2 regions of the Streptomyces sp. NPDC050703 genome follow, and region 1 is predicted to be linked to the other one. Evidence: riboswitches for the same ligand, from Rfam matches in the RefSeq annotation. Region 1 holds a riboswitch; the other holds the start of a gene.

Region 1 (6,999 bases):
TCGAGGCCGAGCGCGATGGCCGCGACCGTCGTCACCGAGCCCGCGAGGCCGACCAGCGTGCGCGCCTCCGTGAGCGGCACCGTGCGCCCGGCGAGGTCGAGGGCGGCCTCGATGTCCGCGCGGACCGCGTCGAACAGCTCCGGCGAGGGCGGGTCCGCGACCGCCCCGTCACGCACGAGGTGCCGCTCGGTCATGCGGACGCAGCCGATGTCGACCGAGCGGGCCGCGCGCACGGAGTCGGTGCCGACGACGAACTCCGTCGAGCCGCCGCCGATGTCCACCACCAGGTAGGGCGTGGCGAGGTCGGCGCGGCCCGTCAGCTCCTTGGTGGCGCCGGTGAAGGAGAACTCCGCCTCCTGGTCGCCGCTGATCACCTCGGGGTCGACGCCGAGGATGTCCCGCACGCCCCGTACGAAGTCGTCGCGGTTCTCGGCGTCGCGGGACGCGGAGGTCGCCACGAAGCGGAGGCGTTCGGCGCCGTGCTCCTCGATGACCGCGGCGTACTCGCGGCAGGCCGCGAAGGTGCGCTCAAGGGCCTCCGGCGCGAGGCGGCCCGTCCTGTCCACGCCCTGGCCCAGGCGGACGACGGTCATCCGGCGGTCCAGGTCGACCAGCTTCCCGGTGGCCGGGTCGGCGTCGGCGACGAGCAGCCGGATGGAGTTGGTGCCGCAGTCGACGGCGGCGACGCGGGTCACTCGGCGCCCCCTTCGGCGGCACCCTCGGCGGCGCACGGCGTGACGCAGGGGCCCTTGGCCCACCACTCGGGGAGCATCGCCAGCGCCTCGTCGCCCAGCGGGTTCACGCCCGGGCCCGCCGCGAGGGAGTGGCCGACCAGGACGTGCAGGCACTTCACGCGGTCCGGCATGCCACCCGCGCTCGGGAAGCCCTCAAGGACCTCGATGGCGTCGCGGCGCGCGATGTAGTCCTCGTGCGCCCTGCGGTACGCGGCGGCGAGGTCGGGGTCCGTCTTGAGCCGCTCCGACATCTCCTTCATGACGCCGTTGGCCTCCAGCGTGCCGATCGCGGACGCGGCCCGCGGGCAGGTGAGGTAGTACGTCGTCGGGAACGGCGTGCCGTCGGGGAGGCGCGGCGCCGTCTCGACGACGTCCGGCCGGCCGCAGGGGCAGCGGTGCGCGATGGCCCGCAGTCCGCGGGGCGGGCGGCCGAGCTGCTGCTTGAAGGCCTCGACGTCGGCGTCGGTGGGCTCGGTGCGCGGGGTGGTCGGCGGGGGCGTGTGCATGCCTGTCTTTCCATCAGTGGTTCGATCGGCGGCGCGATCGAGGGTCGGTCGTCGGGCGGTCGAGGCCGGTCGTCGGGCGGTCGACGTCAGTCCGCGGGGCGGTCGGCCTTGTCGACGCCGTCCCAGACGTTCGAGTACCAGGGGCGCGCTGCCGCCCCTTGGTCCGCGCGCCGGCTCCTGGCCGCCGCCGGGTCGATCACCGTGAAGCCGGTCTCGCCCGGCATCACGTAGTGCAGGCGGTCCCGGATGCGCTGCTCGGCGTACGCGTCGTCCTCCCAGCGGGCCTTCTCGTCGCGGAGCTTCTCCACGTCGGCCCGCTGCTCGCTCTGCTGCCTGCGCAGGTTGTCGATCTCCGCCCGCTGCGAGACGTACTGCCTTATCGGGTACGCGAGCACCACGACCAGCGAGCAGAGCACCAGCGCGAGGAGCGCGGCCCGGCCGGTGAGCCGGGAGCGGCGGGCCTGGCGCCTGGTCTGGGAGCGGTAGACGCGCTCGGCGGTCTGCTCGCCGAGCAGCCGTAGCCGGGTAGCCGTGGAGAACCGGTCCTTGGTACCGGCCTTGGCCATGGGTTCCGCCTCCCCGAAGCAGCGCGTGCACGTGACTACGTCCCCGCACACGGTACGGGACCGGGTGCGGGGACGTAGGTAACCGGGCTTCACGCCAGGGGCACGGGTCAGCCCTTGTAGCGCGGGAAGGCGCTGCGGCCCGCGTACACGGCGGCGTCGTCGAGGATCTCCTCGATGCGCAGGAGCTGGTTGTACTTGGCGACGCGCTCGGAGCGGGCCGGGGCGCCGGTCTTGATCTGGCCGCAGTTGGTGGCGACGGCCAGGTCGGCGATGGTGACGTCCTCGGTCTCGCCGGAGCGGTGGGACATCATGCACTTGAAGCCGTTGCGCTGGGCCATCTCGACGGCGTCCAGGGTCTCGGTCAGCGAACCGATCTGGTTGACCTTGACGAGGAGGGCGTTGGCCGAGTTCTCCTCGATGCCGCGGGCCAGGCGCTCGGGGTTGGTGACGAACAGGTCGTCGCCGACGAGCTGCACCTTGTCGCCGAGCTTCTCGGTGATGGTGGCCCAGCCGGCCCAGTCGTCCTCGAACAGCGGGTCCTCGATGGAGACCAGCGGGTAGGAGGCGACGAGCTCGGCGTAGTACTCGGTCATCTCGGCGGCCGAGCGGCTCTTGCCCTCGAACTCGTAGGAGCCGTCCTTGTAGAACTCGGACGCGGCGACGTCGAGGGCGAGCGCGATCTGCTCGCCGGGGACGTAGCCCGCCTCCTTGATGGCCTCAAGGATGAGGTCCAGGGCGGCGCGGTTGGAGTCGAGGTTCGGCGCGAAGCCGCCCTCGTCGCCGAGGCCGGTGGCCAGGCCCTTGTTCTTCAGGACCTTCTTCAGCGTGTGGTAGACCTCGGTGCCCCAGCGCAGGGCCTCGGAGAAGGACTCCGCGCCGATCGGGGCGATCATGAATTCCTGGATGTCGACGTTCGAGTCGGCGTGCGACCCGCCGTTCAGGATGTTCATCATCGGGACGGGCAGCAGGTGCGCGTTCGGACCGCCGAGGTAGCGGAAGAGCGGCAGGTCGCTGGCCTCGGACGCGGCGTGCGCGACGGCGAGCGAGACGCCGAGGATGGCGTTGGCGCCGAGCGAGCCCTTGTTGTCGGTGGCGTCCAGGTCGAACATGGCCTGGTCGATCAGGCGCTGCTCGGTGGCGTCGTAGCCGACGAGCTCCGGGCCGATCTGCTCGATGACGGCGAGGACGGCCTTCTCCACGCCCTTGCCCTGGTAACGGTTGGGGTCACCGTCACGGAGTTCGATGGCCTCGAAGGCTCCGGTGGAGGCACCGGACGGAACGGCTGCACGACCCGTGCTGCCGTCGTCGAGGCCGACCTCGACCTCGACCGTGGGGTTGCCTCGGGAGTCCAGGATTTCCCGGGCTACGACGACGTCGATGGACGGCACGAGCATCTCCTTCTGGGATGTGACGCGTTTACGCGGGGCCGCTTCGGCCCTGCGTCTCCTGAGCCTAACCGGCCCGGAGCCTTCAGCCAGCCGACCGCCCGCCCCGTGGGACGTACAAGCGCCCAAATACCAGGGAATCGGGACGGAAGCCCGCTTTTCTACTGGCCGGTAGCTCGCTGAAGGCGAACACGGCGGTGCGGACATGACCCCGCCCCGGTGCGTACGGGGGATACGCGCACCGGGGCGGGGGGCCGTGGGGACGGGGGCGGCCGTGCCTCCGCCGAGGCACGGCCGAGCCGGCCGGGTCAGCTGAGGTGCAGCTGCTGGCCCGGGTAGATGAAGTCGGCGTTGTCGATGATGTCGCCGTTGAGCTTGTAGACCTTCTGCCAGCCGCCCTTGACGTCGTGCGCCTCGGCGATCTTCGACAGGGTGTCGCCCGTCTTGACCTTGTACTCGCCGTCGCCCTTCTCGACCGTCTTGCCGGTCGGGGTCTCGACGGTCTTCTCGGTCTGGGCGCGCGGGGCGGGCTGCGGCTTGGGCGCGGCCTGCTGCTGCGGGGCGGCCTGCTGCTGCGTCTGCTGCGGCTGCGGCTTGCTCTGCTGCTGAGGCGCCTGCTGCTGGGGCGCCTGCTGCTGCGGGGCCTGCTGCTGGGCGCCGCCGCCGTTGGAGGCGTTGGAGAGGCCGACGCCACAGCTCGGCCAGGCACCCTTGCCCTGGCCCGCGAGGACCTTCTCGGCGATCTCTATCTGCTGGGCCTTGGTGGCCTTGTCTGCGCTGGGCGCGTACTTCGTGCCGCCGTACGCGGCCCAGGTGGACGGCGAGAACTGCAGGCCGCCCTGGTAGCCGTTGCCGGTGTTGATGGACCAGTTGCCGCCGGACTCGCACTGGGCGACGGCGTCCCACTCGGCGTTGGTGGCGGCCGAGGCCGAACCGGCGGCCATCAGCGGGGCGGCCACGGCGGCACCGGTGACACCGGCGAGCGTGACGACACGGGTGGCCTTGGACGGACGGCGGTGCTTGCCCTTGCCGGAAAACAGCATGAGTTGATCCCCTCACCGACGCCTGCGAGGTGAGCTGTCGGGTTCGGGCCAGTGAAGTTGCCCGGCCGCACTCTCCCGAGTGCGGCTCCACCCCTAGCCGCATGACACGGCGCTTACCTTGGGTCCCCCGCTCCTGCCCACGGCGCTCGAAGCGACGACTGTTCCCGTCCGGCCGTTGGCAGGATTCGGCGTACCGACCGGCGGGGCCCACCAGTGGCGAGCGGTCACGACCGTAGACAGGAGACCACCGGAATTTCAAAGACGATCAGGGCTTCTGAGACCCATCTCTCACTCGCGCCAAAAGGTGCATACAGCACGAAGTGCCCCGCGGACGCATCGTCAACTACCGCTGCTTTTCGCCCAGATCGAGGCTCTGACCGGGGAGGATGAGGTCCGGGTCGTCCCCCACGGTCTTCTTGTTCTCGGTGTAGAGCGTGTCCCAACCGCCGTCGATGCCGTGGTCGTCGGCGATCGCCGAGAGGTTGTCCCCGGAGCGGACCGTGTACGTGCCGTCGGCCGGCTTGTCCGTCCGCTCGCCGCCGCGTGAGGCGTGCCGGCCCGAACGGTCGCCCGCCGCCGCCCCGGTGGCGTCCTCGGCGGTCTCCTCGGCGCTGCCGCCGCGGTGGCGGCCGGTGGAGCCCGCGGACTCCTCGTCCCGGCCTGCGGGCGAAGTCGCCTCGTCGTCGGCGGACTTGCCGGAACCGTCCGGCGCGCCCTTCCCGGGCGTGTCGTCCGCCCCGGCCTTGTCGCCAGCCCCGCCCTTCTCGCCCTTCTCGGGGGACTTGTCGGGCTTGCCTGACTTGTCAAGCTTTTCGCGGCCCTTCTCCCGGTCGGAGCCGGCTTCCGGCGTGTCGCTCGCGTCGCCGGAGGGCTTCTCGCCGTCCTTCGCGTCGTCCGAGGGCTTGTTCTCGGCCTCTGACGCCTCGTCGGACGGCTCGTCCTTCTTGCCGGAGCCCTCGGACCCCGACGAGCCGGAGCCGGCCGGTCCGGACGACTCGGGGACGATCGGGTTGCCCGGGTCCACGTCGGCCGCGGGGGCGTCCTCGGTGAGGCCGGCGATCGGGGCGCAGCTCGGCCAGGCGTCGGAGCCCTGTGCGTCGAGGATGCGCTCGGCCACGGCGATCTGCTGCGACTTGGAGGCCTCGTCGGCGCTGGGCGCGTACGCGAGGCCGCCGTTGGCCTCCCAGGTCTCCTGGGAGAGCTGGAGACCTCCGTAGTAACCGTTGCCCGGATCGGCGCTCCACGCGCCGCCGCTCTCGCACTCGGCGAGCTTGTCCCACGTCGCCGTGGGGGCGGCGCTCGCGCTGGTCGCCCCGAGGAGCGGGATGGCGATGGCGGATCCGGTGACTCCTGCCGCGACGATGAGGGCCGGGGCCTGGCGGGGGCGTCGGTGACGACCATTGCCGGAGAGCATGCGGTTGCCTTTCAGGAGACTGGTGCGGCGATCGGGGCAGCGGGGTGCCCGAGTCGACGTGAACGTAGCCGCAGTCGAACGCTTGTCACAAGTCGATGCAGCGGAGATCACGCGAAAGTCACAATGGTGACGCCTCGTCAGCCGCGGCCGGTCCCTGTGCGGGTGTGAACGTCACCGGCAGCGTCCGCAGCCCGCGCATGATCAGCCCGCCACGCCACCGCAAATCCGCCGGATCGGCCGCGAGTTGCAGGTCGGGCAGGCGCCTGAGCAGCGTCGCGAGGGCCGTTCTGCCCTCCAGGCGGGCGAGCGGGGCGCCGAGGCAGTAGTGGATGCCGTGGCCGTACCCGAGGTGCTGGTTGTCGCGGCGCGACAGGTCCAGCGTGTCGGGGTCCTCGAACCGCTCGGGGTCGCGGTCGGCCGCCGCGAGGACGACGAGGACGGGGTCGCCCGCGGCGATCCGCTGTCCGCCGATGGTCAGCTCATCGGTGGCGAACCGCCACGTGGCGAGCTCCACGGGCCCGTCGAAGCGGAGGAGTTCCTCGACGCCGGTCTCCAGGAGCCCGGTGTCGCCCTCCGCGAGCGCCTTCTGCAGGCGTTCGCGCTGCTCGGGGTGGGTCAGCAGCGCGTACACGCCGTTGCCGATGAGGTTGACGGTGGTCTCGAAGCCGGCGAAGAGCAGGATGAAGGCCATGGCGGCGGCCTCGTTCTCCATGAGGTGCTCGCCGTGGTCGGAGGCGCGGATCAGGCCGGAGATGAGGTCGTCGCCTGGTTCCAGGCGCTTGCGGTGGATCAGCTCGGCGAGGTAGCCGCGCATCTTCTTCACCGACCGGGCCACGCCGCCGCGCGGGCCGCCCCCCTGGCCCGGCTTGACATGCCGCATCATCATGCCCGCCCAGTCGCGGAAGTCGTCCTGGTCCTCGCGCGGGACGCCGAGCAGGTCGCAGATGGCGTAGATGGGCAGCGGGAAGGCGAACTCGTGGATGAGGTCGGCCTCCCCCCGCTCCGTACCGTTCCCGGCGAGGATCGCGTCGATCAGGGCGTCCGTCAGCTCCTGCACCCGCGGCGCGAACTCCGCCACGCGGCGCGGCGTGAACGCCTTCGCGACGAGCCTGCGCAGCCGGGTGTGGTCCGGCGGGTCGATGTTGAGCAGATGCGTCATCAGCTCGGCCTTGCGCTCGCCGGGGATGCCGGTCTTGCCCTTGGCGTGCGCGGGCTCGTCGTGATGGGCGGGGTTCTTGCTGAGCCGCTGGTCGGCGAGGGCCTGCTTGGCGTCGGCGTACCGCGTCACCAGCCATGCCTCGACCCCGCTGGGCAGCGTGGCCCTGTGCACGGGGGAGTTCTCCCGCAGCCA
Region 2 (6,999 bases), on a different contig from region 1:
TGGCTCTACCAGGACGCCGGCGACATGGACGGGGCCGCGTTCTGGCGGGGCGTCACGCAGGAGATAGCGATGCGCTCCCGCGACCCGCACCTGATCGGCTACTCCCTCGTCAACCAGGCGCAGGTACGCACCGACCTGGGTGATGGGGGCGCGGTCATCGACCTGTGCGAGGCAGCCCTGGAAGACCCGGGGCGCCTGGTGCCGAAGGTCCGCATCATGGCGATGCAGCAGCAGGCACACGGAGCGAGCCTGACCGGGGACCGCACGGCCGTCGACCAGCTTCTCGACGGGGCCGAGGGCCTGCTTGCCCGCGTGGACGACGACCTGCCCTGGGGGAACGCGTGCCGACGTACACCCGGTTACCTGGAGGTGCAGCGCGCCACGTGCTACGGCCGTCTCGGCCTCGGCGCTGAAGCGGGGAACCTGTGGACGCAGGTCCTCGGCATCGTCCCCGGGACGGCCCGGCGGGACCGCGGCGTCTACATGGCCAGGCACGCCACCGCGGCAGCCGTTGCGGGCGAGCCGGATCAGGCGCTGGAGATCGCACGCACGGTGTCGGAGATTGCCGTCGAGACGCGGTCAGCGCGGATGCGACGGGAGCTGGGCACCCTGAAACGAGCTATGCGGCCGTGGCACGATGCCCCGGTCGGCCGGGACCTCACCGAGGTTCTGACGCCCGTCATGGAGGGGAGCTGAACGTGCCAGAAGGACCGGTTCCGCTGAGTGAGCAGGAGATCGTGGAGGCTCTTCGGGAGATCCCGGGGTGGCGCCGCGACGGCGACGAGATCACACGCACGTTCGGCATTCGCTATCACGGCGGTGTCGCGATGATCGTGCACGTCGCCGACGTGGAACGCCTGATCGGCCACCACGCGGACATTGACCTGCGGTGGGGGACGGTCCGCTTCGCGATCACGACCCACGATGCTGGACACAAGCTGACTGCTGCCGACTTCGATCTCGCGACGCGGATCAACGAGATCGCCCGCGCACACGGGGCAGAGGCGCTCGGCGGCTGAACCTCGGGCATGACGAAGGGGCCCCACCGCCTGAAGGCGGTGGGGCCCCTTCAGTACTGGCGTCGCGTGGCGTCGAGGGCGGCCTGCGGTGTGGGCTCGCCGTCGGCCCCGTGCTTCGCCGCCCGCATGTCGTCGCGGACATCTGTGAACCGGTCCTCGAACCGCCGGACGACCTCGCCGAGTGTCGGCTCGTCAGCCACCGCTCATCTCCCGCCCGATCAGGTGCTCGTCGGCCCGCGCGGGGTGTCCGGTGTGGCGACGGTTTCCGTGAGGCCGGGCCCGACGGCTCGGCGGTGCCGGGGCGGGGGCGGAGTGGGGGCGGGGCGCAAGTGGTTCGACGCACCCCTTCGGATGGCGTAGAGTTGTGTTTACCGACGCGGGGTGGAGCAGCTCGGTAGCTCGCTGGGCTCATAACCCAGAGGTCGCAGGTTCAAATCCTGTCCCCGCTACTGAAGACTCAGGGCCGGGAAGCATCAGCTTCCCGGCCCTGAGTGTTTTCCTGGACCGGAGTGTTTTCGCGGATCTACGTGTTCCCGGATCTACGTGTTTCCCGGGGCGGGCCCCTCAGGGCGATGACGCCGTGACCCGTTCGGCCCACACGAGTCGCATCCGCACCGCTCTGCGGGAAGCCTGGGCAGGTGCAGCGCGGTGATGGGCGCGGATTCGGCGGGAGACGAGCGGTGGGGCAGCGAGGAGGGACGGACGGGCCCGGCCGTGGGCGCCGGTCCGGTCCGGGGCCGAACGGCAGCAGGGCCACCCTCCGCGAGTGGGCCTTCGTCCGCGCCCTGCCCTTCCTGCTGCTCATCGTCGGCATCGGGTACGACGTGACCACGCCGACGGAGTTCACCGCGGCTCCCCTCTACACCGCCGCGCCCCTGATCGCCGCCCCCTTCTACTCGCTGCTCAACACCGTCCTGACCGGCGCCGCCGCCTCCATCGCCGTCCTCCTGCTGCACTACCGCAACTCCTCCTCAGGCCACGTCGAGTCCGTCACCGAACTGCTCACCGTGGTGACCGTCGCCGTCTTCGCCGTCGTCATCAACCGCGTCGTGCGCCGCGGCAACGACCGGCTCGCCACCGCCCGCTCCATCGCCGAGGCCGCCCAGCGCGCGGTCCTGCCGGAGCCGGACGCCCGTATCGGCGGCCTCGACATCGCGGCGCGGTACGAGGCGGCGCAGGCCGACGCGTTCATCGGCGGTGATCTGTACGCCGTGCAGGACACCCCGCACGGCGTACGGCTCATCGTCGGGGACGTGCGCGGCAAGGGCATGGGCGCGGTCGCGGCCGTCGCCGTCGTCATCGGCGCGTTCCGCGAGGCCGCCGAGCAGGAGGCCACCCTGGAGGCGGTGGCGCAGCGCCTGGAGCGGGCGCTCGCCCGTGAGGGCACCCGGCGGGACGGCCTCGACGCCTTCGAGGGGTTCACCACGGCGGTCCTCGCGGAGATCGGGCACGGCGACGGCCGCGTACGCCTGATCAACCGGGGCCACCCGGAGCCGCTGCTGCTGCGCGGCGACGGGCGGCTGTGCGTGCTGTCCCCGACCGAGCCCGCGCTGCCGCTCGGCATGGGTTCGCTGGGGGCCTGGCCGGACCGGGCGGACGAGACGGAGTTCCCGCCGGGCGCCATGCTGCTCTTCTACACGGACGGCCTCTCGGAGGCGCGGAACGAGGCCGGGGAGTTCTACGCCCCCGCCACCCGGCTCGGCGGGCGGATCTTCCCGGGCCGCAGGGGCCCGCAGGCGCTGCTCGCCACGCTCACACAGGAGGTGCGGTGGCACACCGGGGGCGGCGCGACGGACGACCTGGCACTGCTCGCGGTGCGGCGGCCCGCGCCGGGGGACCCTGACGCCGGCACGTAGACCGCCGCGGGCACCGGCGCGGAGACTGGCGTCGAAAGAGTGTCACAGCGCGTGACCGAACTGCACCCCTCCGCATAACAACTGACACACCGTCAAGGGGTGGCGGAGTCCCGGCGCGCGCCGACTCACGGTCAACTCGCCCCGATCCCTGCCCCGGTGTCCCCATACGCGCGGCCCACTCATACCCCGTCGGCGAGAAGAATCAACAGGAACAGCTTGGAATACGGGCCCGCTGTCTATTAACGTTCGATAACGCAGCGCGGTCGTCCCAGCCGTCACTAGAGGCGGCTCCGTGCGCACGCGCCTAATCCCGCAAGGGAGCCGGGGAACCACCAACTTGGGGTGAATCGGGCATCTGTGCCTCCATGCCAGATGTTCGTAGGAGACCTTCCTGCTCCGAACCCGTCAGCTAACCCGGTAGGCGAGAAGGAAGGAAAGGAGTGCGCCCCAGTGGCGTCCAACCGGCCTGCCCCAGAAGCCGCGTACCTCCCGAGCGACCCTGATGTCCGGGGGTACGACGAGCAGCCCTGGGAAGAGTGGAATCCCACCGAGGAGTCCGTCCGTCCCGTCCGCGGCAGGCACCGTGTGCACAAGAAGAGCGGCGGCGGCCTCGCCCGCAGCTCCACCGTCCTGGGAGTCGGCGTCATCGCCGCCGTCGGCGCGGGCGGCATCGCCACCGCGCAGGACGGCAAGCCGCCGGTCTCCATATCGATGCCCGACCTGGGTGCCGTCGCCGACTCGCTGCCCGAGGCCACGTCCCTCCCCGGCGTCGGCTCGCTGATCTCCGACGACTCCGCCGGCTCCGGCTCCGGAACGGACGCCGTCACCGCCGCGGCCCCGCTCACGGCCGCCGGTGTCAGCTCCGCGGACGCCCGGCAGGGCACCACCGACGCGGGGGAGGCGCTGCGCGCCCGCATCATGCAGCAGGCCGAGAACCAGCAGAGCCAGGCCGACGACGCGGTGCGGACCGCGGCCGAGGAGGCCGCCGTCAAGAAGGCCGCCGAGGAGGCCGCCGCCCAACAGAGGGAAGCCGAGCGCGAGGCCGACGCCAAGGCCGCGGCCAAGAAGAAGAAGGAGGAGGAGGCCCGCAAGGCCAAGGCCGAGGCCGAACGCCTGGCCAAGCTCGCCAAGAGCTTCGCGATCCCCACCTCCTCGTACACCCTGACCTCGCACTTCGGTGACGCCGGTTCCATGTGGTCCTCCGGGCACCACACCGGCCTCGACTTCGCCGCGCCGACGGGCACCCCGCTCAAGGCCGTGCACACCGGCACCGTCAAGGAGGCGGGATGGGCCGGGGCCTACGGCTACCGCACCGTCCTCGAACTCGATGACGGCACCGAGATCTGGTACTGCCACCAGTCCTCGATGAGCGTCAGCGCCGGGCAGAAGGTCAGCACCGGCGACGTCATCGGCCGCGTCGGCGCCACCGGCAACGTGACCGGACCGCACCTCCACATGGAGGTCCACACCGCGGGCGGCGCCAACATCGACCCGCTCGCCTGGCTCCAGGGCAAGGGCCTCAACCCCTGAGAGCCCGAGCCGACGCCCCCGGGAGCCCCGGGCGCCCTGGGCGCCTCGGGCCGTCGGGTCAGGTGCGGTACGGGTTGTACGGCTGTGCCGCCGGATATGACTGTGCTGCCGGATACGCCTGTGCCACCGGGTACGGCTGGGGCTGCTGTCCGTAAGGGAAAGGCCCGTACGGGCCCGCGAACGGGACCGGTGCCGTCGCGCGGGCCGCGTAGGCCAGCGCGGGGCGGGCGGGCTCGCGGCGCTCCCAGAGCCTGTGCAGCAGCTCCCGCTCGCGGGCGACGAAGTCGGCGCCCGCCCGGCCCTTGCGGCCCCGGTGGCGGAGGAACGCCAGGGACGTCGCGTACATCTCGTACTCCGCGACCGTGCGGGCCGCGGCCTTGCCCCAGGTGTACGCGGCGTAGTCGCGGGCCAGCGAGCGGGCGCGCATCGAGCCGAGCGCGTACGGCTCGGGAGGGGTGAGCCAGCCCGCCGCCACGTAGACGGGCAGCTCCGCGCGGATCATGCGCAGCTCGCGCTGCCGGGTCCAGATGGCCAGCCAGGTGAGCAGGCCGAAGCAGGGCAGCATGAAGAGCGCGTACACGGTGAAGAAGCCGTACTGCCCGAAGACCGCCGAGCCGTTCCACAGCGCGTGGACGCCCATCGCGAGGATCAGTCCGGTGAGCGGGAGCAGGACGCGGCGCACCCGCAGGCGCTGCGCGGAGAACGCCGCGATGCCGAAGCCGATGCCGGTCAGGACCGTGAACATGGGGTGCGCGAAGGGCGACATCACGACGCGCACGAAGAACGTCGCCGCCGTCACGGATGCCAGGCCGCTGTCGTGGCTGAGCTGGTCGGTGACGAAGGCGTTGCCGAGGTAGAGGATGTTCTCGGTGAACGCGAAGCCGGTCGCGGTGACCCCGGCTATCACCATGCCGTCGACGACGCCGGTGAAGTCACGTCTGCGGAAGAGGAACACCAGCAGCACCGCCGCGGCCTTCGCCGACTCCTCGACGATCGGCGCGATGACGGTCGCGCCGAGGGTGTCCGCACTGGTGGGGTCGGCGGTGGCGGTGGCTATCCAGCGGATCGCGAAGCTGTTCGCGACGATCGCGATGAGCGCGGCGGCGCAGGCCCCCCAGGCGAAGGAGAACAGCAGGTTCCGCCAGGGGCCTGGGGCCACCCGGTCCAGCCAGCGGAACGCGGCGACGAGCAGCGGCACGGGCACGGTCGCGAGGCCGAGCCCCACGAGGAAGCCCTCGGTGCCGGTCTGCTCCCTGACCAGGGCCAGGATCACCAGCCCCGAGAGGGCGAGCAGGATGACGAGCCCGGCCGCGCGTATCGCCCGCCGCTGCCACCAGCGGACGCGGCGGAGTTCCCCCGGGGCGGGCGCCTCGGGGGGTATCGGATACGCAGAGGTGGTGGCCACTCGTTGACCCTAACGAGGGACGGGGGTGGCCGCGACGGTGCCTCGGACACCGGGGCGCGGAAGTGGGGGTCAGTCCTCCGGAGTGGTGGCTTCCGGGCGGGCGACCCGGCGGAACAGCAGGTCGTGCACGACGTGGCCCTTCCGCAGCCCCTGGCCCTCGAAACGGGTGTGGGGGCGGAAGTCGGGGCGGGGGGCGTAGCCGCCGTCGGGCTGCGTGTTCTCGAAGTCGGGGTGCGCGGTGAGCACCTCCAGCATCTGCTCCGCGTACGGCTCCCAGTCGGTCGCGCAGTGCAGGATCGCGCCCGGCTTGAGGGAGGGCGCGGCCAGCGTCAGGAAGTCCGGCTGGATCAGGCGCCGCTTGTGGTGGCGGGGCTTGGGCCAGGGGTCGGGGAAGTAGACGCGGAGTCCGTCGAGGGAGGCGGGCGGCAGCATCTCGCGGAGCAGGATGATCGCGTCGCCGTTGGCCACGCGCACATTGGTCAGGCCGTTGCGCTCGGCGAGGCCGAGGAGGTTGCCCTGGCCGGGGGTGTGCACGTCCACGGCGAGGATGCCGGTGTCCGGGTCGGCGGCGGCCATCTGCGCGGTGGCCTCGCCCATGCCGAAGCCGATCTCCAGCACGACGGGCCTGTCCGAGGGCTTGCCGTCCTCTGCGAACAGCTCGGCGAGGTCCAGCGTGCGCAGCCCGTCGATGTCCAGGCCCCAGACGGGCCAGAGCCGCCGCAGGGCGTCCCCCTGGCTGGTGGTCACCCGGCTCCGGCGCGGCTGGAAGCTGCGGATGCGCCGCTCGTGGTGCGAACCCGCCGGGTCGGGGGACGGGCCGCCGGGGAAGCGGGGGGCGGCTTGGGGCCGGGCCGACCGCGGGCCGCCCGTGGCCCGGACGGCCTCCTGAGCCTTGGCCGCGGCTCCTGCCGGCTCGGTGGCCTCGCTCGGCTCGGCGGCTTCTCGGGCTTCGGTGGCCTCGGGGGCGCCGGCGGCTCCGGCCGGCTCGGCGGCCCGGGAGGCTTCGCGGACGCCGGGGGCTTCGGGGGTGTGGGGTGACTCAGACACAGTGCGCCAATTTTACGGGGATGCCGGACCCGGCGGTGCGGTCGGCTCAGCGAGGCCCCGCACCCCGGCAGCCGTGCGGACCACCCCGCCCCCGACCCGGCCCGACCAGAGCCACCGCGCCCAGCGGCCGAGGGCCCCGGGG

Evidence for each region. Region 1 has a riboswitch for cyclic di-AMP ahead of AB0I16_RS18400 (transglycosylase family protein). Riboswitches for the same ligand answer to the same signal wherever they lie in the genome.
Region 2: linked by a shared signal. The riboswitch ahead of AB0I16_RS34735 (M23 family metallopeptidase) and the one ahead of AB0I16_RS18400 (transglycosylase family protein) in region 1 are both predicted to bind cyclic di-AMP.

What each region holds. Positions count from the first base shown of each region.
Region 1 is NZ_JBFAHX010000017.1:147,697-154,695, reverse strand. Features, by position in the region: gene AB0I16_RS18420 (Ppx/GppA phosphatase family protein) at 1-695, opposite strand, end outside; gene AB0I16_RS18415 (DUF501 domain-containing protein) at 692-1,240, opposite strand; gene AB0I16_RS18410 (septum formation initiator family protein) at 1,327-1,806, opposite strand; gene eno (phosphopyruvate hydratase) at 1,914-3,194, opposite strand; gene AB0I16_RS18400 (transglycosylase family protein) at 3,500-4,234, opposite strand; cyclic di-AMP (ydaO/yuaA leader) riboswitch at 4,239-4,389, opposite strand; gene AB0I16_RS18395 (transglycosylase family protein) at 4,578-5,648, opposite strand; gene AB0I16_RS18390 (cytochrome P450) at 5,767-6,999, opposite strand, start outside.
Region 2 is NZ_JBFAHX010000071.1:847-7,845, forward strand. Features, by position in the region: gene AB0I16_RS34710 (Twin-arginine translocation pathway signal) at 1-696, shown strand, start outside; gene AB0I16_RS34715 (4a-hydroxytetrahydrobiopterin dehydratase) at 699-1,019, shown strand; gene AB0I16_RS34720 (hypothetical protein) at 1,070-1,219, opposite strand; tRNA gene AB0I16_RS34725 (tRNA-Met) at 1,395-1,468, shown strand; gene AB0I16_RS34730 (PP2C family protein-serine/threonine phosphatase) at 1,700-2,875, shown strand; cyclic di-AMP (ydaO/yuaA leader) riboswitch at 3,167-3,314, shown strand; gene AB0I16_RS34735 (M23 family metallopeptidase) at 3,326-4,405, shown strand; gene AB0I16_RS34740 (PrsW family intramembrane metalloprotease) at 4,464-5,786, opposite strand; gene trmB (tRNA (guanosine(46)-N7)-methyltransferase TrmB) at 5,880-6,857, opposite strand.